3 regions of the Tepidimicrobium xylanilyticum genome follow, and region 1 is predicted to be linked to each of the others. Evidence: riboswitches for the same ligand, from Rfam matches in the RefSeq annotation. Region 1 holds a riboswitch; each other region holds the start of a gene.
What was found. A riboswitch is a leader RNA that binds a small molecule or an ion and turns the genes downstream of it on or off. The one in region 1 is predicted to bind cobalamin.
Positions count from the first base shown of each region.

Region 2: it holds a riboswitch for cobalamin, as region 1 does, so the genes downstream of both, BLV68_RS05040 (ATP:cob(I)alamin adenosyltransferase) here and BLV68_RS03580 (energy-coupling factor ABC transporter permease) in region 1, are expected to answer to the same signal.
Region 3: it holds a riboswitch for cobalamin, as region 1 does, so the genes downstream of both, BLV68_RS15730 (DUF4430 domain-containing protein) here and BLV68_RS03580 (energy-coupling factor ABC transporter permease) in region 1, are expected to answer to the same signal.

Region 1 is NZ_FNNG01000002.1:274,135-282,708, forward strand. It holds gene cobJ (precorrin-3B C(17)-methyltransferase) at 1-110, opposite strand, end outside; gene cobI (precorrin-2 C(20)-methyltransferase) at 211-873, opposite strand; gene BLV68_RS03550 (ABC transporter ATP-binding protein) at 976-1,755, opposite strand; gene BLV68_RS03555 (ABC transporter substrate-binding protein) at 1,784-2,800, opposite strand; gene BLV68_RS03560 (sirohydrochlorin cobaltochelatase) at 2,813-3,589, opposite strand; gene BLV68_RS03565 (energy-coupling factor ABC transporter ATP-binding protein) at 3,564-4,385, opposite strand; gene cbiQ (cobalt ECF transporter T component CbiQ) at 4,386-5,069, opposite strand; gene BLV68_RS03575 (energy-coupling factor ABC transporter substrate-binding protein) at 5,053-5,346, opposite strand; gene BLV68_RS03580 (energy-coupling factor ABC transporter permease) at 5,330-6,061, opposite strand; cobalamin riboswitch at 6,301-6,476, opposite strand; gene pdxS (pyridoxal 5'-phosphate synthase lyase subunit PdxS) at 6,763-7,623, shown strand; gene BLV68_RS03590 (FecCD family ABC transporter permease) at 7,752-8,574, opposite strand, start outside.
Region 2 is NZ_FNNG01000003.1:164,691-177,116, reverse strand. It holds gene BLV68_RS05080 (peptidase domain-containing ABC transporter) at 1-1,467, shown strand, start outside; gene BLV68_RS05075 (radical SAM/SPASM domain-containing protein) at 1,592-2,929, shown strand; gene BLV68_RS05070 (radical SAM/SPASM domain-containing protein) at 2,926-4,359, shown strand; gene BLV68_RS15405 (hypothetical protein) at 4,638-4,799, shown strand; gene BLV68_RS05065 (radical SAM/SPASM domain-containing protein) at 4,891-6,264, shown strand; gene BLV68_RS05060 (YkgJ family cysteine cluster protein) at 6,297-6,659, shown strand; gene BLV68_RS05055 (hypothetical protein) at 7,087-7,350, opposite strand; gene BLV68_RS05050 (Y-family DNA polymerase) at 7,362-8,606, opposite strand; gene BLV68_RS16260 (transketolase-like TK C-terminal-containing protein) at 8,893-8,994, shown strand; gene BLV68_RS16255 (transketolase-like TK C-terminal-containing protein) at 9,072-9,212, shown strand; cobalamin riboswitch at 9,258-9,430, shown strand; gene BLV68_RS05040 (ATP:cob(I)alamin adenosyltransferase) at 9,600-10,082, shown strand; gene BLV68_RS05035 (DUF4430 domain-containing protein) at 10,100-10,498, shown strand; gene BLV68_RS05030 (hypothetical protein) at 10,503-11,006, shown strand; gene BLV68_RS05025 (carboxylate--amine ligase) at 11,158-12,348, shown strand; gene BLV68_RS05020 (Mur ligase family protein) at 12,378-12,426, shown strand, end outside.
Region 3 is NZ_FNNG01000004.1:157,957-170,382, forward strand. It holds gene BLV68_RS06375 (DUF4430 domain-containing protein) at 1-138, opposite strand, end outside; gene BLV68_RS06380 (ABC transporter permease) at 258-1,577, opposite strand; gene BLV68_RS06385 (COG1361 family protein) at 1,574-3,403, opposite strand; gene BLV68_RS06390 (ABC transporter ATP-binding protein) at 3,400-4,101, opposite strand; gene BLV68_RS15730 (DUF4430 domain-containing protein) at 4,122-5,168, opposite strand; cobalamin riboswitch at 5,313-5,497, opposite strand; gene BLV68_RS06405 (YibE/F family protein) at 5,606-6,724, opposite strand; gene BLV68_RS16270 (CC/Se motif family (seleno)protein) at 6,783-6,950, opposite strand; gene BLV68_RS06410 (N-acetylmuramoyl-L-alanine amidase family protein) at 7,176-7,907, opposite strand; gene BLV68_RS06415 (FMN-binding protein) at 8,101-8,514, opposite strand; gene wrbA (NAD(P)H:quinone oxidoreductase) at 8,619-9,230, opposite strand; gene ltaE (low-specificity L-threonine aldolase) at 9,395-10,420, opposite strand; gene BLV68_RS06430 (DegV family protein) at 10,442-11,317, opposite strand; gene ahpC (alkyl hydroperoxide reductase subunit C) at 11,520-12,083, opposite strand; gene BLV68_RS06440 (Fur family transcriptional regulator) at 12,143-12,426, opposite strand, start outside.

The sequences.
Region 1 (8,574 bases):
TAAGGGGTATATCCAATAATAATATCACATTTTTTTATAGTTTCTATGGCCTTTAAGGTCATATGCTCTCTGCCTCCTGGCCCTATACCAATTACATACAACTTAGACATATCTTACCTCCTTTGATGCTAGGCTTTCAGTATATTTGAGTATATTGGCCTTTTTAGTAATTACCGAAAATGGATACACATTTGGCTGATCTCAATAAATCTAATCATTGTCTTTCTTCCTTCCTAGGATAAGGGACATATAATCTTTATCATTTATTATTTCTTCTTTGTCAGTAAGTACATGTTCATCTTCTAGGCTTACCCTTTTTACATACGTATAATTAAAGCCCTTTCCATCCAATGACTCTAATATTGCTTCTTTATCCCTTAATGTCTTTAATATACATAATGTATCTGTATCATCCAATAATTCCTCACAAAATTCATCCATCAATAAAAATTTATCCCCTTTAATTACCAAAGGAATTTTCGTTTGAGCAGCTGCTGCAATAAATGATGGTATTCCCGAGATAATATCTATTTGAATTTCCCTTTTCTCTAATTCGTTCATGAGATATATAAAGGTGCTATATATCATAGGATCTCCTATGGTTAAATAGACTCCACATTTGCCTTCTGGAATTAAATCATGGATTGTGTCAGCTACATCAGTATAATCTTGCTTTGTAACCTTCCCCATTGGAAAATTCAGTAATATGACCTTTTTATCTTGCACATATTCCTTAACAGTATCTAAAGCCATATTTTTTCCCTTATTATGCGGAGCAAAGATTATATCAGCTTCTCTAATCCTTTTTACTGCTTTTATGGTCAGTAATTCCTTATCACCTGGACCTGTACCTATAGCATATAATATTTTCATTATTACACCCCTTTAACTTAAACTATGGACCAATCCCCATTAATACTTTATCATCCATATAAGAAGCAATACTTCCACACAACCATTCAATACATACATCTTTTAATTTGCCTTATAGGGTATAAAATAGGGACAACGGTTTATTTCATCTCGATATATGTGACCTTTCACGTTAAACACCTCTTTTAGCAATCTTTCATTTAAAACTAAATTGGGATTATTATACTCCCATATTTGTCCATCCTTTAATACCAATATACTGTCTGAAAACCTAAATGCTTGATTTAAATCATGCAACACCATTAAAACCGTTAAACCCAAAGTTTCATTCAGTTCCTTAACCAATTGTAATATTTCTAGTTGATAGGATATATCCAAAAACGTAGTAGGTTCATCTAATAACAATATTTCTGGTTGCTGAGCTAGGGACATGGCTAACCATGCCCTTTGTTGCTCTCCACCAGATAAAGTGGCTAAATGTCTATCTTTCAATTTTACTATTCCAGTTTTTTCAATAGCCCAATCTATTATTTCATAATCTTTTTTTCCCAACCTTTGTCCAAATTTTAAGCGGGGGTATCTACCATAAGAAACTAGTTCCCTTACAGTAATATCGTTAGGAGTGTTTTTAAATTGGGGAAGGATAGCCATCCTTTTTGCTACTAACTTAGTTGGCAATCTTAATATATTTTCATCTTCAAGATAAACATTACCCTTTGCAGGTTTTATACACCTAGACAAAACCTTTATTAAAGTAGATTTTCCTGAACCATTAGGTCCTATTATGCTTACTACTTGGCCTTTTTCTACCTTTAAGCATATATCCTTTAATATTTCTTTTTCTCCATAGTTTACATAAAGATTTTCTGCCCTTATGACCATGTATTCACCTTCTTCCCATAAAACCTCTCTACTTAAAAATATCAGGATAAAGTATTTCTGCTAATCCTTTATAAGCTTCTGCATATCTATGATTTGGTTTATACATATATAAATCTTTTGGCAAGAATATATATCTATCCTCCTTTACTGCTTTTAATGAACTCCAGGCTGGGTTATCTTCCACATCTTTTTTAAGTCTTTCTAATATCTTTTCTTTATCAAAACCACTAGTTTGTACAAATATAAAATCTGGATCTTCTTCTAACACTTTTTCCATACTAAAGGCTATTGCTTCAGGTCCTGTAGCTACTGAATCGGATATATTAGTAGTATGTAAATCTTTTAACATCTCTCCTACTGTAGTATCAGAACTCCTTGCGGTAATACGCTTTGCAGTAGCCATCATCAATAAAATTTTATAATTCCTGTCCTTTGGTGCCCTTTCTATTATTTCTTCTATATCCTTCCTAACTTTAACTGCGTATTCTTCATATAAGTCATCCCTTCCATTTATGGCTGTAAATATCCTTGCCATTTTAAAATAATCATCCTTTGTGAAATAATTTAATGCTATAATATCAATACCATTTTGTTCAAAAATAGGTACTAAGTCCATTTGGTGTTTTTGATTGGAATTTAAAATTACCAAATCCGGTTCTAAAGATAATACTTTCTCCACACTTATCGCTCCCTGCCTACCTACTGTTTCAACATCTCTGGCTTCTTCTACTACTTTTTCTGCCGCTTCCTCCAGTCTCCCAACAACAGCACCTCCAGATTTGCACCAAACTTCAAGATAAGAATTAAACAATACTACTACCCTTTTCGGATATTTAGAGATAGTCACCACTTCTCCTCTTCCATCTTCAAATGTGACGGAATCCTCATTAATTTCTATGCCATATTTTATTTCTTCCTCTTCTGCCTGTCCACCATTTACTTCCTTTGATCCTACGTTAGTTTCCAAATCTTGTTTATTAAAACAAGCAGTAAATAAAAATAAAACTAAAATCAATAACAATGAAACCAATACCTTCCTCCTCATTTTCCCCTCCTGTCAATCCATTATCTTTTCTATATGCTGCAAGTAAATATCTTGTATTTCTCTCAATTGACCTAATCCTTCAAGTATTCCTTCTACATTAAACCCTTCCTTTTCTAATATGCTTTTCCACGAATCCTCTTCTTCTGATACCATATCGTTAATTACATGATCTCCTGCTACTAACATAAAGGGTCTTAAAAACACCTTTTTAACTCCTTCGTTTTTCAGCTTAGGTATTAAATCTTCAATAGTAATCCTACCTTCTACAGTAGCTATAGATACTTTTTCATAACCCTTTTCTCTAAAAATCTTTTCTAATTTATCATATGATATATCTGTTTCATGGCTTGTACCATGCCCCATAAGTATAATCCATTCATCAGCCTTTACATCTGGTAAATTTAATATTTTAACTATCTTTTCATAATCTTCATCATCATAAAGAAGAGGTTTACCTATTTTGACTGAACAATCTCTATTATCCTTTATAAACTCTTCTGTCTGTCTTAGTATTTTTTCATATTCATAACCTGATAATATATGAAGAGACTGAATGTATATTTCCTCTATTCCATCGTTTTTCATCTCTTCTAAGGCTTCTCTTATGTTGTTCACATTATAATTATCCCTTTTTTTAAGTTTGTTAATTACCATCTGAGATGTAAAAGCTCTCAATACTAAAAAATCCTTATATTTTTCCCTAACTCTATTTTCTATGCTTTCAATACATAGTTTTCTAGTCTCCTCGTAAGTTGTACCAAAACTAGCTACTATAATCCCCTTTTTCATAATCCTTTCCTTTCCATTGAAATAATTGTTTTTCATTTTTACATAATGGTAGGCCTAATTCTTGATGGGCTTTCACTAGCCAAGGTCTTTCCAAACATGCTTTTTTCAATAAATCATCCCTTAGAAATACATCTTCTGGTGATCCTTCACCCAATATTTCTCCCTTTCCCAAAATATAAACATAATCACAAACTTCATAGATTAAATCCATATCATGGCTAGATAATACTATTTTCTTTTCTTGACTAAGTTCTTCTATTATCCTTTTTACCTCTTTAGTCATGTAAGGATCTAATCCATTTGTAGGCTCATCTAACAATATTAAATCCAAATCCATTGCTAAGATCCCAGCTATAGAAATTCTCTTTTTCTCGCCATAACTTAAAAAATGTGTAGGCTTATCTTTTAAATCATAGGCATTTACCATCTTTAAAGCCTTCTCAACTTTTTTTACAACTTTTTCTTCACTCAAACCTAAATTCCTCAAGGGAAAAGCCACATCATCATATACCTTGGAGAAAAATAACTGCTTATCTGGATCTTGAAAAACCATATTTACCTTTTTTCTATACTGTCTCAAAAATTTCTTATTGTATTTTATAGTTTTATCCTTGTATTTTATCTGTCCTTTAGTGGGTTTTAATATACCTATAATACTTAAAAAAAGAGTAGATTTGCCAGAACCATTGGCTCCAACAACCCCAATAGTATTTCCTTTTTCTAAATCCAAATTAATATTTTTTAAAGCCTCTGTTCCATCCTCATATTGATATTCCAATGATTCTATCTTTATCATCTAATCACCTATTTTAAATTCTCCAGTGTATAATTTGGTATCTAAAGAAATTACCATATCCTTATATCGAATTAATAGTCTAATAAATAAACATTTTATGAGTAAAGCTATAGATTTATAGCTATTTTTCATATTGATATAGCCAAACTTCATCTCTTGAGCCATTATTATATCTTTGGATTCTTCTAAAAGAGTAAATATAAACCTATAAATCAGCAGCACTAGTTCTATTAAGGTATTTGGGATTTTAAGCTTTTTAAGCACCCTTATTATGTCGTTTAATGGAGTTGTAAGTCCTAAAAAAAGTGTGGAACTAATTGCAGCTAAAACCCTTATTCCAACTTTTATAGATCCCTTTAAAGATTCGTAATTGGTCCCTAGGTATTTGCCCCATATTTTAATACTCCAAATAAACCTATTTTCCTCAGAAAAGCTCAATAATAAAGTTACAATGCTAATTATTAAAAAAATAGTAGGTATGACCATTAACTTGCAATATTTATTCCATGGAATTTTAGCAGCAAATATGGTTAAAAAGACCATAAGCATAAATAAAAATAAATTAATATATAAATTGTCTAAAATTGTGGCAATCAACAAGGTCCCTATGACAAAGATAAACTTTGTCATAGGGTTAAAGTTTGCCAATCTATTAGTATATGCATACTTATCTATTAACAGCAATTTTTCGTTTCTCCTTCATCATTCCAAATATATATCCAATAGCTCCCGCACCAATGGCCACCTGTAAGGAAAACAACAAACTCTCTATTTCACTGCTTGGTGGTTCCCATATGGCATCAAACCAAGGTTCATAATCTGGATTTATCTCTGTTATAACTCCTTCTGCTTGACCATCGGCTCCTTCAAATTCTGCATCTTTTTTTATAAACAAAGGAGTTATAACCATAACAATAGCTAATAGTATAAGTAAAAGATTTGTTTTATTCAATAGTTTCAATATGAATCTCCCCTTCCTTACCATATTCAGCTAATAAATTATAGACTATAGCAGTTATTATTCCTTCTACTATTGCTAGAGGAATTTGAGTAACAGCAAATACAGATAAAAACTTTCCTAAAGATCCAACAAAGCCTGTTATGGAATCAGGAAATGCTAAAGATAGTTGGATTGCAGTTACCACATAAGTCATTAAGTCTCCTAAAAATGCTGCTAGAAATACGGGAAAAGTCGTATTCCCATTTTTGTTTTTTAATAGTTTAAAAACACTATAAGATATTATAGGACCAACTATTGCCATGGAAAAAGTATTAGCACCTAAAGTCGTTAGCCCTCCATGAGCCAATAATAATGATTGAAACAATAAAACTATCAATCCTACTACCGTCATTGTGGTAGGTCCAAACAATATGGCCCCTAAACCTACTCCTGTTGGATGAGAACAACTCCCTGTTACGGAAGGTATCTTTAATGCAGATAGTACAAATACAAAACCTCCTGCTAATCCTATAAGTACTTTTTGATTTGCATCCCCCTTAAATATTCGGTGTATCTTTTTAAAACCTATAACAATAAACGGCAAAGATGCAATCATCCAAATAACTGACCATTTAACAGGGAGAAAACCTTCCATAATATGCATAGCTTGCCCAATACCTGGACTTAAAAACATAAGTAGTAGAATAGATAGGAACAACTTTGTACTGTTTTTCATAAAACTCACCTCTCTTTTTTGTTTTTAGGTCAAATTACCTCCCAAATTTATTAAAAAAGTAATGTTAAAAAATAAGAAAACTTATAATTTTGATAGGCTAAAAATAAATAGTCCCTAACCTTCTTGGTTAGGGACTATTTGATAGTATAATTTAAATATGATCATAATCAAAAACATAAAATACAAAACATAAAACATAACCATATTTAAAAGTATAAGTTTTCCCTTCCCACCGAAGGTTACTTAAAAACGACTAGGCAGGTCTCCTGACTTTTGGTCATCCTACTATCAACGCCTTCCCGAGATAATCTCAGTGGCATATGTTGATTTCGTCCCAATTACAGTAGCGGGGGCTGTACTGGATTTTCACCAGTTTCCCTTTTAATCTAATAGAACCTAGCGTTTGTAATATTTAGTTTTCGTTTTTTATTTTATTACTTCACCCATATTAAGGTATTTTTCTTTGTCGTTTTTCGGGTAAATTTCTTTAATGCTTTTTAAGTTTATTATGGAGATTTTTGCCCATTCTCGCTTCAACACAAATAATATAATAATTTAGTTGTATTGTCAATAAATTATTTTCATGTTTATGCTTCAATATATTGTATGCATACACTATATTGATACGTTGACATTATATATACACTTTTGATATTATATAGATACACCAAAAACTGTATTTATGAAAAGGGGGATGCTTTATGGTTAAACTAAAATCAATAAATGAAAAGCTTGCAGGTGGTGTTATAATGGATGTTGTGAATGTCGAGCAAGCTAAAATTGCTGAAAGTAGCGGTGCAGTTGCTGTTATGGCATTAGAAAGAGTTCCTTCAGATATTAGAAAAGATGGCGGAGTTGCTAGAATGTCAGACCCTAAGTTAATAGAAGATATATTAGAAGCTGTATCCATTCCAGTAATGGCAAAAGTCAGAATTGGTCATTTTGTTGAAGCACAAATTCTCGAATCTTTAGGTGTGGATTACATAGACGAAAGTGAAGTCTTAACACCAGCAGACAATAATTACCACATAAATAAAAAAGCTTTCAATACACCTTTTGTTTGTGGGGCAAGAAATTTAGGAGAAGCACTAAGACGCATAGGTGAAGGTGCATCAATGATAAGAACAAAAGGAGAAGCTGGTACTGGAAATATAGTTGAAGCAGTAAAACATATGAGAACAATGATGTCACAAATAAGACAGTTAGAAAATATGCCTAGAGAAGAGCTTATGAGCTTTGCTAAAAAAATAGGTGCTCCTTATGACCTGGTGGTATATGTTGCTGAAAATGGTAAATTACCAGTGTTAAATTTTGCAGCAGGTGGAATCGCTACTCCAGCAGATGCTGCCTTAATGATGCAATTAGGTTGTGATGGTATTTTCGTCGGTTCAGGTATTTTTAAATCTCAAAATCCAGAAAAAAGAGCAAAAGCCATTGTTAAAGCTGTCCAAAATTATAATAATCCAAAAATATTAGCTGAAGTTTCAAAAAACCTAGGGGAAGCTATGATAGGATTGGAAATTAACGATATCCCTAAAGAATACCTGTTTGCAAAAAGATAAATTAAAATATAGATGAAGGAGAACTTGTTTTAAACAAGTTCTCCTACCCATAGGAAAAACATAATGCTATAAACTCCACTATATTGTACCGTTAATATTGTACCATTAATTTTTACTTACTAATCCACTTATACCCTCTCTTTCCTTCTTAATAGAAATAAAAAGAAAGGTGCCCCTAAAGCTGACATTATTATTCCTACTGGAATTTCCATTGGTGCTAACAATACTCTAGCCACAGTATCACATAACATAACTATTGTTCCTCCTAAAAAAATAGATCCTGGAAATAATATTCTATAATCCGAACCTATGAACAATCTAGCAATATGAGGAACTATAAGTCCAACAAAACCCAATAAACCAACAGCAGAAATAGCTGCTCCTGCTAATAACGATGATAGTATTATGAATATAAATCTGGTTCTTTCAACATTCAATCCAAGACCTGTAGCTATTTCATCTCCTAACATTAATATGTTTAATTTTGTTGGCAATAGTAATACTAATAAAACTCCTACTAATGTATAAGGAAGTATCATCTTTACCTGAACCCAAGTGGTAGATGATAAACCGCCTACCATAAAAGATATTACACCTGCTACTCTGTCAGGATAAAATGTCATTAATGCATTTATACCAGCATTTAACAAAGACGATACAGCTACCCCTGCTAAAATTAATCTGGTTGGTAATACTCCATCTTTCCAAGCTAATATGTATATGAATAGGGTAGCCAACAATGAACCAACAAATGCTCCCATAGGCACTAGATAATAGAAATCAGGAAATAAGATAAGCAAAATTAATACTGCCAAACCTCCCCCCGCAGACACTCCTATAATATTTGGACCTGCTAAAGGATTCCTCATAACTCCTTGAAGTATAGCTCCAGATAATGAAAGACATATGCCTACAAGGCCTGCCACTATAGTCCTTGGAAGCCTGACATTC
Region 2 (12,426 bases), on a different contig from region 1:
GTATGTTATATTTTGGAATCCTTTTTTTCTATATGCTTAACTAGAGATTTATCATATTTAAAAAATAGAATTGATTACGATTTAAGTACAGCTCTATATAATAAGATTTTAAAACAAGATATGTATTTTTTTGAAAAAATCAGAAGTGGAGAATTAATACAAAGAGTTCTAGGTGAAATTAGCAATATAACAAATTTATTTTCAGATCTTTTAATAAGTTTATTGTCTCAAATACTTCTGATTATATTAGTAATTATTATCATGTTTAAAATAAATATTATATTAACTTTAATTACTCTAATGGTTATTCCTTTAATTATAGTTCACTTTAAGTTTTTTAATAGAAAAATAAGAGAAAATCAATTTCAAGTAAGGGCTAAAACTTCTGAGCTAACTAATAGATTACAAGAGCACATTGAAGGCATAACCATAATAAAAGCTAATCATAGAGAAAAAATGAGTTGTTTAATATTCAGTCGACATTTACATGAGTTAATAAAAGAACATGTTAATAGAGTAAAACTTGTTACAATAAATAATCAAGTATTATCCTTTTTATATACGATAGCACCTATTTCTTTATTATTGATTGGTGGGATATCTGTTATTGATGGGCAAATGACTCTTGGAAGCTTTATATCTTTTAATATGTATATTGGTAAATTATATAATCCAATTAATGCTGTAGCAAAAATAAATTTAGAATTTCAAAAATCAATAGTTGCTTTGGAAAGGTTTTGTGAAATTTACTTGTTTAAAAATGAAGATAATACAAATAGCAAGAAAAAGAAAAAGAACTATGTTAATGAAGGCATACATTTTATAAATGTAAATTTCTCGCATAATAATACTTTGATCATAAAAAATTTTAGTTATACCTTCCAAAAAGGGAAGATTATATGTATCATTGGGAAAAATGGCATTGGTAAATCTACCTTAATTCAGCTTATTTGTGGGATTTATACAATCAAGGATGGAAATATATTGATAGATGATATTCCAATTAGAGAAATAGATAATATGTCACTTAGGAAACTTTTTGGTATTGCTTTACAAAATGCTTTTCTTTTTAACAATATGAGTATAGCGCAAAATCTAACTTTTGGAAGACACTATTATAATGAGCAAAGAATAGCGGAACTAGCTGATATATTGAATATTACAAAGGATATTGATGAATTAGACTACGGATATAAAACTCTAGTAAAAAGAAATGGTGATATATTTTCTGAGGGTCAAAAACAAAAACTTAATATTATAAGGGCATTATATAATGATCCACAAATATTATTACTAGATGAGCCAACTTCATCTATAGATTATGAAACCTCAATTAAGTTTTATGAATATTTAAAAAAGATAAGAGAGGATAAAATTATTATTTGTGTAACTCATAAAAAAGAAATGCTAGATTTTGCTGATGAAGTTATAGATTTAGATAAAATGTTTTGTAATGCTAGTTATTAAAAAGTATGGTTGTAAGATTTCACAATAATAAAACCGTATTATGTAGGTCTACAAATACATGAAAATATACTAACAAGAAAATGCAATACTTTATTAGTACTTTTGAGAGGTGGAAGGTGATAAAGTGGGTTTAATAACTGAGAATTTTAACTTTTATAAAAGAGGTGATAAATATCTTGTTATTTTCCCAGAAATTCCATATTGGTTTGTAACAGGAAAGGGAGGTATGGATCTATTAAACTTATTAACTAGAAACGATAGTTTAGAAACAGTAAGCCAGCACATACAAGAAAAATATAATATCAAGCAAAGTGAGTTAGTTTGTAAAAACTTCCTAGATAGTTTTAATAAGATTTTGCAATTAAAAGAAAAAAGTAGGGAATCTTCAAATTATAAAATTGAACTTTGTGAATTCACATTGAGCAGGGATTGCAATTTAAAATGTAATAGCTGCTATAGGAACTATGGTTTTGAAAATAATGATTGGGTTTTGGAAAAAAAGTATATAAACAATGTACTGGAAGGGCTAAAAGAATACGCTACAGAGGAATGCAGAATTGGTTTTACTGGTGGAGAGCCATTAATGCAGTTGGATTTACTCTTTTACGCACTAAATAAGGCGAGAAGTTTAGGATTTAATGATTTCTATATTGAAAGTAATGGAATGTTGATAACATCAGAAATTGCTAAAAAACTGTACAAGCTTGGCGTACGTGAGGTTACAGTTGTTTTAGATGGTTCTTGTGAAGAAATTAATTGTATAACAAGACCTAGAGAAGCATTTTCCAATATATTAAAGGGAATTAAGATATTTAGAGATAATGGGTTAGTAGTTATTGCAAGAATGGCTATTCATGAAAAAAATGTTTCTGATATTGAAAATTTCTTAAGGATGTGCAGTGAAGAAAAGATATTTCCATCTTTAACTCCTCTTGCAAAATTAGGTAGGGCTAAGAATTTGAATCTTGAGCCAGCAAGTTTAAATAGAATAGTTGATGAAATAAAAACAGGGATAAGTAAAAGCATAATCTCAAATTATACAGCAGCATATACTTTGAATAATATTTTAATAAATTCGTTATTGCATTTAACTCGTAAGAAATCTTGTAATATAGCCAAGAACAAGATATTTATAGATGCTAATGGTGATGTTTATCCATGTATTGATAGTATTTGTAGTGAATATTTCAAGTTAGGTTCATTAGAAGAATGTGATTTCAAAAAAATTTGGGAGGAGTCTCCTAAGGCTAAATATTTAAGGAACATATCTGTAGATAATTTTCCTATTTGCAGAAAATGTGATTTAAAATATATTTGTGCTGGTCATTGTAGAGCTTTGACTTATGAGGAATATAAGGATTTAGAGCATCCGTTTGTATGGTGTAAAGATCTACATGATACATATATAGATACGATGTGGTATATATATGACATGAAATCAAGAAAGGAGGTAGCTAAATGAAATATAGCTCACCTACATATGTTCCAATTGAGTTAACTGGTAAGTGCAACTTAAAATGTAAGCATTGTTATGGGAACTTCCCTAGGTATGAAGATAATGAAATGACAACAGAAGAAATATTCACATTAATAAATCAATTATATAAATTGGGGGTATTTAGATTTGAATTAGGTGGCGGAGAACCAACTTTAAGAGATGATTTATTGAGCATTATTAAACATATAGATAAATATAGAGATATCAATGTAAGTATAGTAACTAATGGTATACTGTGGAATGAAAAAATGATCTATGAACTATCCAAATTGAAGGGAAATAAAAAGTATGTTCATATTTCTATGGATGGTTATGATGAAGAAACTTATTCATTTTTAAGGAATAATAAAACTGCATTTAATAAAGCTATTGAGACCTCTAAAATGATGGTTGAATATGGTATAGAAGTAGCATGGAATTTTGCAGTAGGCAAAGAAACATATTCTTATCTCCCTAAAGTATTAGAATTAGCTAAAGAAATGGGAATTCCCCATGTTAGATTAATGGTTCTCTATAATACTGGAAGGGCTATTGAAGATAATGTAGGTTTTAATTATGAAGAATTTCAAAATTTCATGATTGATTATATTGAGAGGTTAGTTGTAAAATCGCCAGTCCCTATTTCGTTAGCACTAACTCAACCATTTGAATTTTTTGTACCATTGTTGGAAGCTGGTTATTCAAAAGAGGAAATTCTTGAGAAAATTCCCTATGCTGTTAATAATTTAAGCGATGATTATTATAATAAACAGACTAATTTAGCATGTCCTGGTGGAAGAATGCTTGGTGCTATTGATTCTGTAGGGAATATGTATTTTTGCTGTATTTTAACTGGAATTTCAGAATTTATAGGGGGTAATATTTTCAATAATAATATAAAAGAAATTTGGGATAATAGCCCAGTTTTTAATTGGATACGTTCAATTAGACTAGAAGATTTAAAAACTGACTGTGTTGAATGCAAATATCATTCTCTTTGTGGAGGTGGATGTAGGGCTAGGGCTTATTTTTATTCAGGTGATATTTTAGGGGTAGATCCTTTATGTCCATTTGTAAAGAAGAAAGACAAGATATCATTAGAAATTCCGGTAGTTACCAAGAAAAGAATTGAGTTTCCCAGGGAGGTAAAGAAATTTGAATCATCAAATGCATTTTCAGTTAATGTTAAAGGTAGGTCTATGAGAATAAGAAAAGAAGAATCAGGCGGTAGTGTATTTGTGCCGCATGATACTTATTTGAATATCAATAAATCTGGATATATGATATTAAGGTTGTTATATGAAACTAAAGATTATGAAAAAGTTATAAAAATAATTAGTGAAAAATATAAGATTTCTAATGATAAATCAAGAGATATTATAAATAAGTACTTGGAGAAGCTTATTGCAAATTGATGCTTAGAGAAATTTTTTGATACATAGGTTTAGCTATGAAACAGGTAGTTAAGTAATAGTAAATATTATTGAAGGTCTTATACTTATGGTACCAGATTAAATAATTGCTATTTAAAATACTTGGATAGGAACTTGATATTAAAGTACTAATTTGAGTTTATACATAATCTAATATATAAAATACTGGATTTATTAGTTGTAATATAAAAAGATGTAATGATAGTACTAGTGAAGGTTTTTTGAAATTAATTAAAAATTAATGAAAGGAGGGAATTGATGTGGAAAGAATTAATTCTGTAAGATTAGATCTATTAGATTTTGAAGATTTAGACCAAGAATTTGACTTTATAGGATGTGATGATTTCAATCCTGACTTAACGACTTCATCTGCAAGTGTCATGTGGTATAAGGCAGGACAGACAGTAATAACATTTGAGTAAATAATATAATAAGGATAGGATTGTTTTAATGCAAATAACTTGCATTGAAACTAACTATCCTTATTATATTACTATATAAGGTGGTGTTTATATGTCAATATTAAATAATGAATATGTGTATTATCAAAAAGGCAATAAATATTTATTTATCTATCCGGATATTCCTTATTGGTTAGTTGTTAATGAAAATGCAAAAAGGTTATTAGAATTGTTTAAGAAAAAAGATGATATTGAATCGGTAGTAGAGGAATATGTAATAAGATATAATGGAGATGCTGATAGGACAAGGGCTGCAGTGCAAAAAATTTATGATAGATTATTAGAACACAAAATTATAAAAGCAAATTATGGTAATAGTGTAGAATGGAAAGGGATAATTGATACTGCTGGAATTAATATAACAAATAATTGTAATTTGCGATGCACATATTGTTACGCTGATGCTGGAAAGGAAATAATTAATTATCAAGATGAAATTGATTTTAGTGGAATTAAAAAATATCTTGACGGAGTTAAAAATTATGCCTCAGAAAATTGCTATATTCAATTTACAGGGGGAGAACCGCTCTTAAGAAAAGAATTATTATTTAAGTCAATTAAATATGCTCGAGAAATTGAACTTCCAAAGATAACAATAAATACTAATGGTATATTAATTGATGATGAAGTAGCACGTTTCTTTAAGGAATATTCTATTGATAATATTACAGTATCACTTGATGGCATAGATAAAGAAAAACATGATAAATTTAGAGGAAAGGGTAGTTATGATTATGCAATTAGAGCAATAAATATACTTAAAAAATATAATTTAAATGTTACTGCTAGCATGACTGTACACAAAGAAAATTTTGATTATCTGGAGGGATTTATTGAATTTTGTAAAATCAATGGTATCCAATGTTTCACATCACCTTTGTTTCCTATCGGAAGATGTAAAGAGGATGATAAGTTGTGTCATGTGCCTTTTAATGACTTATATAATATATTATCGAGATGGTACTCTGAAGGCAGATTCAATCAAAAAGATCTAGCTGGTACACTATTTCATACAATGATATTGCCTATGCGAGATTTAACAAGACGCAATTATTGTGGAGCAGGAATGTCTAGTGTTTTTATGGATGCTAATGGTGATATATATCCATGTACAAATACAATAGGTGCAAGTTATTTTAAATGTGGAAATATATACGATCAAATGTTTGATCAGATATGGTTTAACTCAGAAACTCTTAAAAAAGTAAGAAACGACATTAATGTTGATAATATTATTCCATGTAAAAAATGTGAACTTCGTTATATATGTGCTGGTTTTTGTCGAGGTGTAACTTATAAAATTACAGGAAAAATAAATTCTCCTTTTCCTTGGTGCAAAGAAATAAAACAATCTATAATAAGTGCCATGTGGGATATAGGCGAACATCCTGATGTTTATAAAGGAGTAAAAGACAAATTTGCATAAAAAAATGCTTGAAACAATGGGAGGTGGAATCTATGTTGACATATGCAGATATAAAAAGTGATTTATGTGTACATTGTGGTGCCTGTTGTAAAATATTTATTCCCGTAAAATGTGATGAGAGATATTTAAATTTTATTAAAAGTATAGGAATTCCATATATACAGGATTCACCAAATACAATTCGGATTGTATGGGGAAACTGTCCAAAGCTAGAGATAATTGAAAATAATGATGAAAAAAAGTATTTATGTACAATTTATGAAGAAAGACCTCAGCTATGTAGGGATTTTAATTGCATTGCTTGGGCCAAAGTTAGTAATACATATGAAAAATCTGATTTAGTACGTCATGCCGAGAAAACTTTTTATAAAATATCTAGGAAACAACAAGTTTAAATTTTGAAATATATAGTGTAATTTGACTTGTAGCTATATGGTTATGAATATTCTTCCATTTTTTTATTTGTAGAATTGATGCTAGGAATTGTTATAAGTCTTAAATAATCTGCTTTAAAAGCAAGAGATCTCAACATAAATTTATATAAGAACTGTAGTTACGAATATTTTTATTAAAAGAGGACATGTCCAAATGTTTACAGGGATTCTATAGTGGGTACCACTTTCTATGTATTTTTTTGCTGAAAGGTTATAAGTATTTTTAAAGACCCACAAATTATATGATAATTTCGAGAATAAATTTAGGTATAAAATGGCTTCTGATTATATTTGCTAACTTATGCTTTTATTTTAGCTATTTTAGATAATATATTTTTGGTTTTTATCCTAGCTAATTTTGTACTAAACTGCTATACAACTTATTAAATTAAATTTTAAAAAGAAACCATTTAAAAGTATCCACTTCATATTTTAGTTCATATATCCTTTTAGCATTATTAATTATGCTTTCACACCTGTATAGGATCATCCTATTGCCTGCTAGTTTTTCTTCTTCAACAAATAAAACCTTATCAACTTTTATGACTCTGTAAACGTTGTTTGCATCCACAATCCTATATCTTAATGGAATTGGATTTTTATTTACACTAAACCAAGCGATCATCTCTATAGGTTTCATCAATACTTTCATCATAACCACCCCTATAAGAAAATTGACATCATGGGATAATCTGTTTCTGTTACTACTCCACCAATAATAGGCTTTATTCCAGAATGGAGAAAGCAAGAACGAATTATGGAATTATATCCATATTTATTTCGTATTTTATCTATGGTTCTATCCAATATTTTATCTTTTTCACTATAATCCTCTAACAAGGATAGCTGTTGAAAATCGTTAGAATACAATTCAGAAATACTTATGGAAAACCGCCTTATAGGTTCTCCCTGCCACATTTCATCGAATAACTGTTTAACAGTTTTATATATGACATTAGTAGAATCGGTAGGTAAGTTTAATTTCCGTTGATGGGAATATGAATAAAACTGATTATTTTTTAAGGATACAGAAATCACCTTTCCGCATTGTTCTAAATTTCTAATTCTCATACCTACCATTTCCGATAAAGCCAATAAAAACATATGGCTTTCCCTTTTATTATCCACATCATAGGCGGTTGTAGTGGAGTTGCCTATAGATTTAATGGGAAGGGATCCATTTCTTACGTGAGAGTTTTCCATTCCATTGGCGTATTCCCATATGAGTATCCCTGGTTTTTTTAACCACGCGTATATATAATCTTTGTCTAGTTTAGCCAATTCTCCTATGGTAAAAATACCTCTTTTGTTTAATTTCTTTTTAGTCCTAGGGCCTATCATAAACAGTTTACTTATCGGCAGAGGCCACATCTTATCTCTTATCTCATAATGGAAAAGAGTATGAACCTTATCGGGTTTTTCAAAATCTGAGGCCATCTTAGCCAATAATTTATTGGGGCCTATGCCTATATTTACTGTAAAGCCCAATTCCTTTTTTATTCTTTCCTTTATTTCATAGGCAGTATCTAAAAAGTTTGTTTCTCTATTGTAAGAATAATCCATAAATACCTCATCAATAGAATACCTTTGAATATAAGGGGAATACTCTTTTAATAGGTCTATCATGGAATTACTGGCCTTCATATACATTTCATAGTTAGGTGGAACTATGGTTAAATTTGGGCACTTCTGTCTTGCTGAGTAGAGACTTTCTCCAGTTAAAATGCCGTATTTTTTAGTAGGAATGGATTTAGCCAGTACTATTCCATGCCTCTTTGATTCATCACCTCCTACTATGGAAGGGATATCCCTTAAATCTATGACTTCTCCATGTTGCAATCTATATGTTGCTTCCCAAGAAAGGTAGGCAGAATTAACATCTATATGGAATATAATCCTGTGTTTCATTAAAATCCCTCCAAGCCTATTATAACAGAACATATGTTTTGTGTAAATAGTATTTTAATATTTTTTAAATATTAGAGGAATGGTGCAATTATTAACAGGATTTTTGGGTTATATATATAATATGGGATTGGATTAAACTAAAGGGGAGGATCGCATTAATATAGATAAATTAACCATTAATACCATAAGGGTTTTATAGGCAGAAGCCCATTTAGCAGCTCATTTTAATAGGCCAAGCCATGAAATAATAGACCACCATACCTATATACTTGCAGGAGACGACTGCTTGATGGAAGGCATTAGCTATGAAGCTGCTAATAGATTGAAGGATAGGGGAATTGGTACTAAAGTGGTAAGCATGCCTTCTTGGGAGATATTTGAAGAATAAGGAAAGAACTATAAGGAAAAGGTACTGCCTAAAGAAGTAACCAAAAGATTGGCCGTAAAAGCAGCATCGGATAATATATAGGCAGTGATGGGAAAATCTTATCTATAGATGATTTTGGAGCATCTGCACCAGGGGATAAATTATTCGAGAAATTTGGATTTACAGTAGATAGGATTGTAAAAGAAGCTTTAAGATTATTGGATTCGAATAATCAATAATATTGATAAGCATTTAAAATTATAGTATTATAAATCTAGATGAAAACTTAATATCCTAATATAGGTTGCTTTAAGCATTAATAGGGAAACAGGTGAAAATCCTGTGCGGTCCCGCCGCCGTAAGGTATTTTAGTAGTTTACAATGCCACTGGGAAACTGGGAAGGCAAACTACTATTACAAGCCGAGCCGGAAGACCTGCCTATATTAGTACAACGACAACTTCACGAGGGATGGAGGTGTTGTATGATTAGATGAGGGTGTTTCGTATATTGAACACTTATCTATGGATACAGTATGCAAACCTTTCAGCTTGAAGTTGGGAGGTTTTTTGTTTGCTAAGGGAGGTGTAAATTATAAAGAAGCTGGGTGAAATTTGCTATCCATTTATGGATGAAGAAGGGCTATTTTGTGATTTTGAAATATTATCTGATGGTATTAGTAGTTATTTTGGCTTATCTTTAGCTATAGCTAGAGATAGAGCATATCCAGATGACATATGTAATATTCTAGAATGGTTAGCAGAGATGAGCCTACATGTTAATGGTTCTTTAAGAGGTAAATTGGCCGTTGAACAAAAGGATTTGGACAGGTTATATGAAATATATTATTTTTACAAAGATAAAATTCACGTTGAAGGCTTTACACTGCCTGTTGGTTCCTATCTTTCTTGCCACTTAAATGTGTTAAGATATAAAACTAAAGAATTAGTTCGATTACTTCATAAGATAGATCAACAACAGGAGAAGGTGCCAAAGATATTGTTTTCATTTACTAATCTATTAGCAAATTTTCTATATGTTTTAAGTTGTTATATAAACTTTTTAGATAGAATGGAGAATAAGCCTTTTATATCTAAGAGTTATAGATAAAAGTGAGGAGGAATATTATGAATAAAAAAATAATAGCAATTATATTAGTTTTAATAGTTACAGTACTATTATTTGCTGGGTATAAGGCATTTTTAAGCCCTAAAGGGGTAGAGGGTCAAAAATTAGTTACAATACATGTTATTAATAAAAATGAAGATGTAGACAAAACATTTGAATATAATACAGACCATAATTTTCTATTAGAACTATTAGAGGAAAAGGAAGAAGAACTAGGGGTAACATTTGAAAAATACGATTTTGGTACCATGGTAACAGGAATGTTAGGATATGTAGCTGACCCCAACAATCAAGAATACTTCCATATTTATATTAACGGAAAGGATGCGACAACGGGGCCGGGAGAAATACCTCTAACCGATGGAGATACTTATACCTTTGAATTGAAAAACTATTAATGCCATGAAGATTAGAGATATAGCTCTTATAGGAATTTTAAGTGCAACTATTACAGCAGGGAAATTGGTCTTAAGTTTCATACCCAATATAGAAATTGTTACCCTATTATTTATTGCATATACCATTGTGTTCGGTTATAAAAAGGTATTGCTAATATCAGTAGTTTTTACAACTACTGAAATATTCATATATGGGTTTGCTACTTGGCTCCTTGTCTATTATATAATTTGGCCCATCCTTATTATAATAACGGAACTATTGAAAAGGAGGGTAAAATCTGAATATGGTTATGCAATCATAGGAGCCATATTTGGCTACACTTTTGGAATTTTCTTTTCCGTAGTAGAATCCTTTTTCTATGGTGCAGCTTATGGATGGGCTTATTGGGTTAGAGGTTTATTGTTTGACTTAATCCATGGAACTTCAAATTTTATTATAGTCCTAGTTCTTCTTAAACCTATATTAGATATATTAAATAGGTTAAAGAAGACATATTATAGAACTTAAAGCTAAGGCAATACCTTAGCTTTTTTCCATAAAAATTTTATGTTTTTAATAATTAACTATTTGGAAATAATTCCATTTATATGCTACAATATTTTAAACAATGTAATGGTTTATATTAATAGAAAAGTGGATAGAATATTGAGGTGGAATAATGAAAACTAAAGCTGTTGTTCTTGGAGCTAATTATTATATAGGATTGAGTATTATGCGCTGTCTAGGTGTTCATGGAATACCTACTGTTGCTATAGACTATTCAAAAAAGGGTACTTATGGATTTTACTCTAAATATTGTTCTGAGTTTTTGGTTGGACCAAATTGTAAGAAAGACCCTGAAGGATTATTGGATTTTTTAGTGGAATATGGCAAAAAGCAAGAGCATAAGCCGGTTTTATTTCCTTCTGCAGATGGATATGTAGAATTTATGGATAAGTATTTGCCTATTCTATCTAAATATTATTTAGTTACACAAACAGAAAAAGGTCTATATACGAAGGTTATGGATAAGGGAGAATTACATTCCTTAGCTAAGAAACATGGGGTATTAGTGCCAGAGACAGTTCATATAGATGAAGAAAATTTTAAAGAGAAGGTAGAAGAGATTATAAAATTTCCATGCTTAGTAAAGCCTACTGATTCTCCTGCTTTTGTATCCAAATTTAGGAGGAAACTGTTCAAAGTGTATAATATAAAGGAATTGGAAGAGGCTATTGAAAAGGCTACTTCTGCAAATTTGGAGGTAATAGTTCAAAGGATTATACCCGGCTTTGATGACCATATGTATACCTTTGATGCCTATCTAAATCAAGATGCTAAGGTAACACACTGGATAACATGCCAAAAATATAGACAATTTCCCGTTAATTTTGGGGCTTCTGTTTATACTGGACAAAAATATGTACCCGAATTATATGACATAGGTGGCAAGTTCTTAGAAGATATTGGTTATAAAGGTTTTGCAGAAATAGAGTTTAAGAAAGATGCAACTACTGGGAAATACTATTTAATAGAGATCAATACTAGGACTACCAATCTTAATAGTTTGTTGTTTAAGGCAGGAATTAATATGCCCTATATTGCTTATCGAGAATTAACAGGTAAGCCTTTAGAACCTTATGCCATTACGTATGATACAAACTTAGTATTTTGGTATGCCTATGAAGATTTATTTGCTATAAGGGATTACTTAAAAACTGGACAATTGAAACTAATGGACATAATAAGGTCTTTTAATAAACCAAAGGCATATGCTATCTGGGATTGGAAGGATCCTAAACCTGCTTTTGCATTTCTTGGAAATAAATTTGGTTCTTTATTTAGAAAAATGTTTAAGTTTAATAGGTAACACTACTTATATTGAAGGGAGTACTAAAGATGAGGCTATATGGATTACTCCAGTTTATAGATGTAATTGAATTCTGGA
Region 3 (12,426 bases), on a different contig from region 1:
TGAACCATCTATTGCTTTTACCTCCAAAACTCCGTCATCCGGCAGTATTTCCATCTCTGCAAATGCAGACACACTCAATCCCAATACTAATACCAATGCTAACAACAAGCTAAATATTCTTTTCTTGCTTTTAAACATATTCTAATTCCCCCTTTAATAAATTTTTCTTTTAAGGACCCTATTCCCATAAGATATATCCTATTTCATTTTTTCACCCCCAAGCACAGTATTTATGATAAACTGCACTTCAGCCCCTGCTATTCTGTCCTTATGGCTGTCTGTGGACTTACTCTCATGGCGTTAATTGCAGGACCTAATGCAGATATTACAGCTACTAAACCTGCAAAAAGGACTCCACCTACGGCTAACCATGGTGGAATTATAGACCTTACTTCCATTTCTTTTAAAAGTACAGGCAACAGCCTTTGCAGACCAAAACTTAGTGCCAGGCCTATAATTCCCCCTATTATTCCAATTATCACTGCTTCTACTAAAAACATCTTTACTATATCCGTTAATTCACTGCCCAAAACTTTCAATATGCCTATTTCCTTCGTTCTTTCATTAATTGACATCATCATAGTATTGGCAGTACCTATTCCTGCTACCAAAAGGGATACTCCTCCTATGGCTGCAAGCACTCCCTGAATTTGCTTGGATTGTCTTCTAACTGACTCTAACATATCGTTTAAGGAGTAGGTTTCAAATCCTGCTGCTTTAATTGCAGCTATTACATCTTGTGCAGAGTCTGTGTCCTCAGCTTTTACCCATACCATCTGATAGGTTTGAAGTTTTGATAATTCATTGTCTTCCTCATCTTCTTTTGGTACTGAAGGCATATATTCTTCATTATCTTTCATTATTTCCTCCAAAATCTCATATTCCATGAATCCAGAAGTATCATAATTGCGGTTCTGATTGCTGCATATTCCTGTAACTTGAACTCTGTAATTTTTCCCCATAGGAAGTGCCCTGCCATCTTCCCCTGCTTGGTACTCACCCATTAAGGATTCATAATTAAAGGACATCCTAATATTAGATTTCATTGGATCTAGGGGCTTTTTAATGGAGGCAATTTCTATCTTTTCCCAGGTTTCCGGGTCCACAAAGGAGTCTTGGACATCGTCGGTTAGCATTATTTCAGGTCTTATTCTAGTACCTTTTAAAGGCAGTTCCCCTTCTAATGGAATCAATTGAAAACTAGGAGCAGTTTTCATATCTATACCGTAAAGTTTAATAAGGGTTATGTATTTCCCATTTTTTAAATATGGAAATACCTGCAAAACTGGTGTTACCGCCTCTACTCCATCTAATTTTTTAAAAGACATTACTGCTTTCTCGTTTAATAATGGCACTTTTCCCTTTTTGTCCCTTGGTGGCATTACATCTATTTTAGTTAAACTTCCCATTTCTTCTATGGTTTCCCTATAGGTCTGATCATAACCTAAACCTATTGAAACAAGTACCACTATAGATGCTACTCCTACCGTCATGGCTAAAGCCGTTAAAATTGTCCTTACCTTTCTTCTCCACAGATTTATAAAACCCATGCGGAAAAAGTCCCTAGTCCTCATCATAGTTTAAACCTACCCTTTTTTATCATATAATAGGCTCCTCCAATTAAAGCTAATGCCCCTAGAGTTCCTCCCACAATAAGGTCTTTATTTTTCTTGCTTTTGGTTTGGATTTGTTCTTCAACAATTTGACTGCCTAAATAATCCTCCTCTTTTATTACCAATTGAAAGGGTAACTCTTCCATGTATTCTGCTCCATCTATATCTTCATATTTTATAATAAAACTTCCTTGTATTTCGCCCGGGCTGGTCCCTATTATTTGAAAGTCTACATCAGTTTTAGCTGCTGGCAGCAAATCTCCCCCATAGTATTCCTCTACCATTGCTAGACCTTCCCCTTCTACATCCACCTGTAAATTAAATATTTTTCCCTTGCCTTTATTCATTATGGGTATGGTTACTGCAATTGGTTCTCCCTTAGCGTGTTCTGCCCCATAGATTGCAGGCTCACCTAAGGATACCTTTACTTCTTGTTTTATTTCCAATACTATTGCTTGAGAATAGGTTCCTTTAGTTACTTTAGGAGTTTCATACTCCATATTAACTACTATTATGGAAGTTGGGTTGACAGCTGTTGGGAGTGCTTTTAAATAAAAGGTTCTAGTTGCGGTTTTTTCTGGCCCCAAATAGTCAATATAGGCACTATCACTTTTGCCTATATCTGGCATTAATTCTTCTTCAGCCAATGTTAAAGCAATACTTGCATTTTTTATACTCTTATTCTTTGAAGTATTTTGCAGCTTCAGCGTTAGTTCGAAGGGTTTGCCAGCATATATGGTTTCTGGATTTGTGGTATAGGATACAACCATAAGTTTTGGTACAGAATCTGGAAGCTCTACTGGTTCTTTAGGTTCTTCTTTACCCTTAATTACATTTATATAGGCAGAAAACAAACTTTCTTCCATCTTCCCATTTTCCATATATGTAGCTCTAAAGTTTATGGGTTTAGCTCCTGAGGTAACCTCTGGGGATATCGTAAATTCATATTCTAGCGTAATTACATCCCTGGGATTCATTCGAGGTATCTTTCTTCCATAATTGACTACTTCTACTATGAAAGGCCATTCGTCTAATGAAGTGGATATTACGGGATGAATATTTATATCAGTTAATGTACCTCCATTGTTTATTATTGGTATTTTGAACTTTATCCTTTCTCCTGCATTCCCTTGAGGTGCCGGAATCAAAGAACCATCCTTTTCTACTGTAGCAACACTTAGTGCCCCCATTTCATTTGTAACCTTAGATTCGCTACCATTTTCTGTTACATTTACATAGGCAAACAATTCAAATTCTACATCTTCCTTTATTTGAGTCCCATTTATATCATCTTTTCTCCAAATTGTAGCATTTATCAAAAATGGAACTGGATAAACCCCTTTTTGGGCCCTTTGAGATATAGTAAAATCATAAAATACGTCTGCTCGGCTGTTGTAAGTCATATCTTTTATTCTTTTAATATAGCTGGCATTATCAATTTCAAAAGGCCAATTTTCTATTTCAGATCTTTCAGTAGGAATGATTGGCTCTATGGTAATATTTCTAAGTACGTAATTTAAGCTGGGTACATATTCCCTATTAACTGCTAAGGGCAATTCTATTCGCACCTTATCTCCTGGTTTACCAACTACTGCCTTAGTACCTGTATCTGCTATTACAATGGCTTTTTTATCGCTTACTTCGATTTTATCCTGTCCCGGTTTGTTTTGCTTAGGAGTAGTGGTAGTATCATCTGCTGCATAATTAGCAGATGGCTTATATGCAAATATAAATGAAATTAATAATATAAGCACTAATATGCCTATAAAACCTTTTCTTTTTAGATTCAATGATTTTCCTCCTTATTCAGTTTTGAATTTATGATTTTTCCATCCTCCAAATATATGGTCTTTTCTATATAATCCCTTGTGTCCTCATCATGAGATACTAATACAAAGGTTGTCCCCTTTTCCTTGAAAAGTTTTTCTAATAATTCCATTACTTGTTCACTTGTCTTTGTATCTAAATTTCCTGTAGGTTCATCTGCAAAAACTATTGGTGGGTTTGTAACCAAGGCTCTAGCTATACCTACACGTTGCTGCTGCCCTCCAGACATTTCATTTGGTTTATGATTTGCATGGGAGTATATCCCTACTTGTTCCATAATTTCTTTGGCCATTTTTTCCCTTTCTTTAGGAGCTACCCCCCTTAATATCAAGGGAAGGGCTACATTTTCTAATGCTGTATATTGAGGTAATAAATTGTAAGATTGAAATATAAAGCCTATATTTTCCCTCCTGAATCTGATTCGTTCTCTTTCATTCATTTTTTCAATATGACCACCAGCAATTATTATTTCACCAGATGTAACCTTTTCCAATCCAGCCATTAAATTTAAAAGTGTTGACTTGCCCGAGCCAGAACGTCCAGCTATCCTAAGCATTTCTCCCTTTTTTATGGACAGATCTATTCCATTTACAGCCTTAATTATGTTTTTTCCTAAGATAAACTCTTTCCGGACTTTTTTTAATTTTATGTATCCTTCCAATCAAATCCCATCCTTTACTATTAATCACCTATCCATTCTTGTCCTAAATCTTTGCCTAGATTACAGGTATAGTTCCATTCGATTACATCTCCACCTTTAAGCACATATGCTCCTGCTCCATAGTTTGGATACCAGCCATTTACACAGTACATCCAGCCACTCCAACGACCACCATCAAACTCATATAAATTATTAATTCCTTCTACATAGGCGGATCCCCCTTCGCCTCTATAACTTACGTGAAACTTATACTGTTCTTTAGCCATGAGTAATACATCTAATACCGTATCCCCTTCTTTAATTCTAAATTCTGTATTAGCTAATATTATCCCACTTTTAGGTACTATACCCTGCCACTCTGGATTATCAGCCATACCTTTAGCTACAGCTGTATCACAGCGAATTTGCATGGTTACTATATTTTCCTTTTTACGCTTTTCTTTTTGTTCTCTTTCTTTTTTCTCCTTCTCTTTTTTAGCTTTTTTTGTGGCTTTTTTCTGTTCTTCTGTTGCTTTTTCTTCTACATTTTTGTTCTCTTCTTGGTCCTTATTATTTTCTTCAGGACCCTTCTTTGTATTTTGACTAAGCTTCCTTATTTCCTCCTGAAACTTATTTATTGTTTCTTCTTCTTTTTTATTTTTTTCTTCATTTATTTTATCTTCCTTTATTTTATCTTCCTTGGCCTTTTCAAGGACTAGGTCTTGGATAGATGCTTCATTCTTTTTTCTCTTTTCCTTAGATTCCAATAACTTTTCCCAAGGTGATCTCCTTTCTTTGGAATCTGTGGCATTCGAATTGATATTTTCCCTTTCTTCCTCATGGATTTTGGATGAATCATGGAATTCTACTTTTTCATTTCTTAACTTGGCTAACATGGACTCAGAACTCTGGCTTTCACTAATTTCCTCTGCACTGGTATCCATCCAATATTCAATCTCTAGCTTATTAGTTTGTCCAAAGACCACATCTTCAGAAAAATAATCTTTTATTCCCCTAAAAATCTGTATGTTCCCCAAAATAATTATTATAGATAACAATAGTAACAGGAAAACGTTTCTCTTCTTCATTTAACTCCCCTCCGTTCCTAATCCATACTCGGCATTGTTGCTGTATTAAAAAATGCCTTAACCACCATAGGTTAAGGCATTTATAGGCCCGTTCATATAAAAACAACACAAAAATACACATTACCTTAAACCCAGGAAGGTATATGTTACATTGCAGTTTAGGCAGGTCTCCTGACTTATGGTTCATAGTTTACCTTCGCCTTCCCAAGATAAGTCTCAGTGGCAGTTTGAAGGGTCACTCACCAATTACAGTGGCCGGTCCGTTCAGGATTTTCACCTGATTCCCTTTTAATCTTTACTTAAAAAGAACCTAAACCTTATATTCAATTTTTACCATCTAATTATAGTCTATATTTCATTATATATTCTGTCAACAATATTTTTATTGTATTAGCTTAACATATTTGTCAATTGGCTATTGGAGTCATGTAAATTTTTTAGAAACCTTCTTTCTTGGAATTTTCCCTTTTTATTAAGAAGGTGGAAACCAAAGCAGTTAATGGAATGGTTAGAACCAATCCAATGCTGCCCGATAGGGACCTTACTATTTCCGTTGCAATAATGTCCAAATTTATGACTTTAATCATAGAGGTTTCATAGGCCATGAATAGGAGCAATAAAGGTATGGAGCTGCCAGTATAGGCTAATATCAATGTATTGGTCATAGTCCCCATTATATCCCTTCCTACATTCATGCCTGAATTAAATAATTCCTTCCTTGTAAAGCTTTTATTGGCATTGTGTATTTCCTCTATAGATGAGGCTATAGACATCCCTACATCCATTATGGCACCTAGAGCTCCTAATATGATTCCTGAAAACAATAGGCCTCGAAAATCGAAATCCACCCTTTGGGGGATGAACATGAGCATGGTAGCTTCTTCACTGCTAAGGCCCGTTAACCTAACCTGGCTGCCAACAAAGTAGGCTATAATTCCAGCAATAATCACACCACTACAAGTACCTATTATGGCAGAAATGCTCTTAGTATTAATTCCTGCAATAAATAAAATGGTAATTATGGTAATGACTATGGCAGCTAAAACGGAAATAGGAATTGGATTTATTCCTTTCAACATCAAGGGCAACAATATCTTTACAATTATAAATATGGTAATGCCCAAAGTCAATATAGCTTTCAACCCTTTTCCTCTCCCAATGGCCAGGATTAACAGTATGAACAAGGCTAAAAGATAGAAAACATAGCTTTGTCGAGCATAATCCGTTATGTAAACTTCTACAAAATCCTCTTCATATTCTTCAATGCCTACTATTACCCTATCCCCTTCTTTTACCACAATATCATAGGCCATATTGTTGGATAGGTTGTTTTCCACCTCAAATATTTGGCCTTTGAACTTCCCACTAAGTATTTGAAGCTTTACATATTGGACTTGGCCTAGTAAACCTTCTATTTCTTCAATATTCTCCCCTTCCTCTACTTCTAAAACAATAGCTCTTTCCATATGTATTTCCGTTGGTTCCATATAATCGCTGTAAACTTTTAATGGGATCAATAGCACTAACAGGAGAATAACCCAAATTTTATCATTCATATTAAACCTCCAATATTTATTACTATGAATATTATAATATACTAGGCCCCATTTTCTTTCAATCTACATATAGGTATTTAATCCAAAAAAACCTCATCAATTTAAGCCTTATTTCGTCATTTTTCTTCCTAACCTCTGGTGAACAATATACTCTAATCCCATCTATATCATATCTATGGTAGAGAGATTCATCTTTAGGTATTACCATCTCAACAGATGGTTCTATACATGTTAATCAACCTTTAGCAGCCACAATTAGCTTAATGGTAATTGCCTTATCCTTACAGTTCCTTTCTATAAATTCTCTGGCCTTTGGGTCAATAGTAATCTTCATCCCTATCCTCCTCTTTTTTTCTATCTACATTATTATATATATAGGGGTATGATATCGATCCACGTTACTCCTAATTGTCAACTGAGCCAGGTAATAGTTTATCTACTATCGCCTGGCTCAATTCAAATACTCAAGTATCCCTTTTTTTATAGCATAAGCCATTTTCCTTTTGTATTCATCATCTTTTAATAATCTGTTTTCCTCTAGATTTGTAATAAACCCTACTTCTAATAATACTCCCGTATATTCAGTTTCCCTTAATATGAAAAAATCCTCCGATAAAACTTCAGCTCTTATTGTATCATCCTTTAAATATTGGTCATAAAGGTAAAGGTCTATGGAATGGGCAATTTTTTCTGCCAACTCCTTCCCATCTTCCGACCCTGGAAAATGGTATATTTTTGCTCCTCTAGCCGATGAGCTTTTGCTGGAATTTACATGAATGCTTATGTAAATTAAGGGTTCATTGGAATTTATGATATTTCGTCTAGCATCTAAATCCCTTCTATATCTTGATGAATTGATACTACTTAAGTGTTCCAAGGATTCATCTCTTTCCCTAGTCATTACTACATTAAACCCTTCCACTATTAATTCTTTCTTCAATTTTATCCCTATATCCAAATTAATATCCTTTTCTAAGATATCCTTAGGATTTCCGGTACCTCCATCTATTCCTCCATGCCCTGGATCTAATACAATAGTCTGGTTTAGCTTATAACTAAATATCCTAGTTACCCTCTGGTTTCTAAAGATGGCTATGCCAATTATGATAATAAGTAAAAAACCTATTAATAGTAATATTTTTCTATTTAACTTTATTACATGAATTCTTGGTTTCCCAGCCATTTTTCCCCCTAAAATAATTCTATTGCTTTTATTTTATATTATTTTTCATTCCCCGTTAATAGAACAAAAAGGAAAAAAGAGTTTTAATCCATTAATATTATCTTACTTATTGTGATTTGAGCCGGGAAGCTTTCAGCCATCACTGAGTAAAAGACTGTTAAAAGAGAGCAGATTACCTGCTCTCTTGACTAAATTACTTAGCTTGCTCTAATGCATTTTTAACTGCATCTTTCCATCCATTGGAAGTTTCTGTAGCTGTGGCTATAGCGTCTACATCATAGCTTTGTTTTTCTATCATTTCTTCCGCCATATCCACCCTAAATTGTTTTAAATTGGGTCTACCATCTTCGCCAATCCACTCATCATAGTCCACTTCTTCCCCTTCTGGTGTCATCCTTTTAAGTACAATATTGGTTATTTGACCACCTTCTATGGTCACTTCAGCTTCCTCATAGCCAAATTCCCTTTTTTCGCCTTGCCCAATATAGGTTCCATCCTTGTAAGTCACATCCCCATTAGATGTATCGGAAGAACCGCAAGCTGTTAAGGTTAAGGCTAATGATGTAATTAATAGTAGGACTAAAAAGATCTTTGTAATCCCTTTCACCTCATTCCCCCCTTCTTTCTAAAAATACAATTCAAAGGTCTTGGCTATAAGGAAAAACCTTATAGCCAAGGATGTAATCCTTTATCCCATTGTAATATGTTGTTTTACCTACTTCCCCTTTTAATCCATTCTGCCACCATCACTGTTCTCTTTGCCTGATGCTTTACTGCAGCTTCTACATTCTCTATCATCTTTCCTTCTCCATCGACTGTTACACTAGTTCCATAAGGATTTCCTCCTGCCACATAAACGGATTTATCAGTATATCCCGGTGGAACGATTATGGCTCCCCAATGCATCATGGAAACATAAAGGCTTTGGATGGTAGCCTCCTGCCCGCCATGAGGATTTCCTGCAGAAGACATGGCAGATACAACCTTATTTACCAGCTTACCTTGCGCCCACACTCCTCCTGTAGTATCTAAGAACTGTTTCATCTGAGATGACACATTACCATAACGGGTTGGAGTGCTAAATATAATAGCGTCTGCCCAAACTAAATCATCAGGTGTGGCTATTGGGACATCTTTTGTGGCTTCAACATGAGCCTTCCAGGCTGCATTTGAGTCAATGGCTGCTTGCGAAGCTAGTTCTGGTACCTTTAACACCCTTACCTCCGCACCTGCTTCCTTTGCAGCTTCCTCTGCCCATTTTGCTAATTGGTAGTTAGTTCCGGTGGAACTATAATATATAACAGCTAATTTTACTTTATCCATACAAATTCCCCTTTCAAAATATCTATCTAATCTACAGTTTGAAGATTATCAATCTTACTAAAATATTACCCTACCTTATTTATATTATTCATACTTTTTAAAATATTACCAACCTACACTTTCAATAAAAAAGACGACCCTTTTTTTGGATCGTCTAATTTATTTTATATATATATATATTCTCTAATGCAATCTATTACAAAGTCGATGTCTTTTTTATTTACATCCTTATTTGTCACAAATCTAAATATGCTTCCACCATCGTTAACCTTTATACCTTTTTCTAATAGGTATTCAACAAATTCCTTAGAATTGAAATCCTTTATGCTTATCTCACAGAATACCATATTGATCTGGACTTTATCCAAATCCACTGAAAACCCTTCTATTTCATTTAAATTTTGGGCTAAATACTTTGCATTCTGATGGTCTTCTTCAAGCCTATTAACCATCTTTTCCAGAGAAATTATTCCACAGGCAGCAAGAACTCCCGCTTGTCTCATGCCACCGCCTAATAGTTTTCTCATCTTTCCAGCCTTTTTTATAAACTCCTTAGAACCACAAAGCAATGATCCTACAGGAGAACATAGCCCTTTAGATATACAAAAGGTTACGGAATCTGCATATTGGGCAATTTCCTTTGCTTCCACTCTCAAATAGGTGGCAGCGTTAAAAAGCCTAGCCCCGTCTAAATGGACTGGGATACCATATTCTTTAGCTACCCGATATAATTCCTCCATCTCTTCTAAGGTTACTACAGTTCCATTTCCTAAAGCATTTTCTAAACATAGTAATCCCGTTGTTGGATTATGGATATCCTCATCTCTAATCCTTTTTATCACATCTTCTTTATATATTTTATCGTCTGGGTTGTCCACAACAGAGTAACTGACACCCGATAACCTTGCTGCAGCACCCACCTCATGTTGAACGATATGGCTATTAGCTCCTACTATTATCTCATCTCCCAACTTAGTATGAACCATAATGGCTATTTGGTTCCCCATGGTTCCAGAAGGAACAAATAATGCTGCCTCTTTACCTACCATTTGTGCTGCTAATTCTTCCAACCTATTAACCGTTGGATCATCGCCATAAACATCGTCTCCAACTTCAGCTTCATACATAGCTTTTCTCATTTCTTCTGTTGGGTGAGTTACCGTATCACTTCTTAAATCGATGTATCTCATCGTATCATCCTTTCGAGTTATCTATATTCTTCCCCTATCTTGTCCAAGAAAAACCATACACAACATACCAGGTCCAGTATGGGTACCTATTATTGGCCCTACATAATTTATCATTACATCTTTTACCCTTACTTCCTTTAAAAGCAGTTCCTTTAGATATTCAGCCTCGTCTAAACAATCCCCATGATTGATAAATATTACCTGCTCTTCTGGATTGACTATGTTTAATTTAAGTACATCTAATAGAGTTTTGATGGACTTTTTCCTTCCTCTAATCTTTTTAATAACATTTAATTTACCATAATCATCTACATTAAGCAGAGGTTTTATATCTAATAAAGTCCCTACAGCAGCGCTAGCAGAGGAAATTCGCCCACCCCGCTTTAAATGTTCTAGGCTATCCACGACAAACCAATGGTTAACTTTTAGTTTGTTTTCCTCAACCCATTGAATTATTTCCTCCTTGGACTTTCCTTCCTTTAACATTTGAGATACGTAAAATATTATTGCTCCTTGTCCAACAGATGCACTCCTTGAATCTATAAGGGTTATGTCTAATGAAGGATTTTCTTCTAATAACATATTTCTAGCCAAAATTGCATTGTTAAAAGTAGAACTTAATTGGGAAGAAAATCCAATATAGATTACAGAATAGCCTTCTGAGGTAAATTTCCTGAAATTTTCTTCAAAAGTAAAAGCAGTTATTTGAGATGTGGTAGGCATACTGCCTTTCCTTATTCTATTATAAAATTCCTTATAGTCTAACGATTTTCCAAAATCATCAGAGTAATCTTCACCATCCATATGGTATGTAAAGGGTATAACATGAATATTGCTTTCCTTAATAAAATCATATGGCAAATCACAACAAGAGTCGGTCATCACTATCGTCTTCATTTAGGTTGAACCTCCCTTTAGTAAATATAAAATATATTTGCACTATATATCTATTATACATATTAACATAATATGTTTAGGAAAATATTTTATTAGCTAGGAAAAATAATGGCCTATTTATAATCAAAAACGCCCTCTTATACTCTCTAGTATAAAAGGGCGTTTATCTCAATATAGCCTATAAGTAAGAATCAATTAAATTTTATAGTTTACCTACCAAGTCGATTCCAGGTTTTAGAGTTTCATCTCCCGGTTTCCATCTAGCAGGACATACTTGATCTCCATGTTTTGCAACAAATTGAGCAGCTTGAACCTTTCTCAATAATTCAGAAGCATCTCTACCTATACTGTTTTCGTTAACTTCATAAGCTACGATCTTTCCTGCTGGGTTAACTACAAAACTTCCTCTTAAAGCTACTCCTTCATCTTCTAAATATACTCCAAAGTCTCTACAAAGCTTTCCAGTTGGGTCAGCTAACATTGGGAATTTAATCTTCTTAATGGTGTCTGAAGTATCATGCCAAGCCTTGTGCACCCAATGGGTATCTGTTGATACTGAATATACTTCTGCGTCAATTTTTTTGAATTCTTCATAAAGATCAGCTACGTCCTCTAGTTCTGTTGGACATACAAAAGTAAAATCTGCAGGATAGAAAATAAATACTGACCACTTGCCTAGCAAGTCTTCCTTACTAATATCCTTAAAGTCTCCGTCAACAAAAGCCTTTACTGTGAAATCTGATATTTCTTTACCTATAAGTGACATAAAGTACTCTCCTCCTTAATGTATTTTTATTTTATCCGGTTACACCGGCAAGGTTCATATTAAGATTGTTCCCTACAACTAGAACAAACACCTTTGAAATACATGCTCCTATTTTCTATATGAACTCCCGTATACCCTTCCAAGTATTGGTCCATTTCTGTTAGCAATTCTTTTAGATTGTCGATTTCAGCATCAAATACTTCGCCACATTTCCTACACATTACATGAATATGGTCGTGGGTGTTAATATCAAATCGATCAGGAGCATCCCCAAGGGTAATCCTTAATACTTCACCAGATTCAGCCATAAGGCCTAAATTACGATATACTGTACCCAAACTAA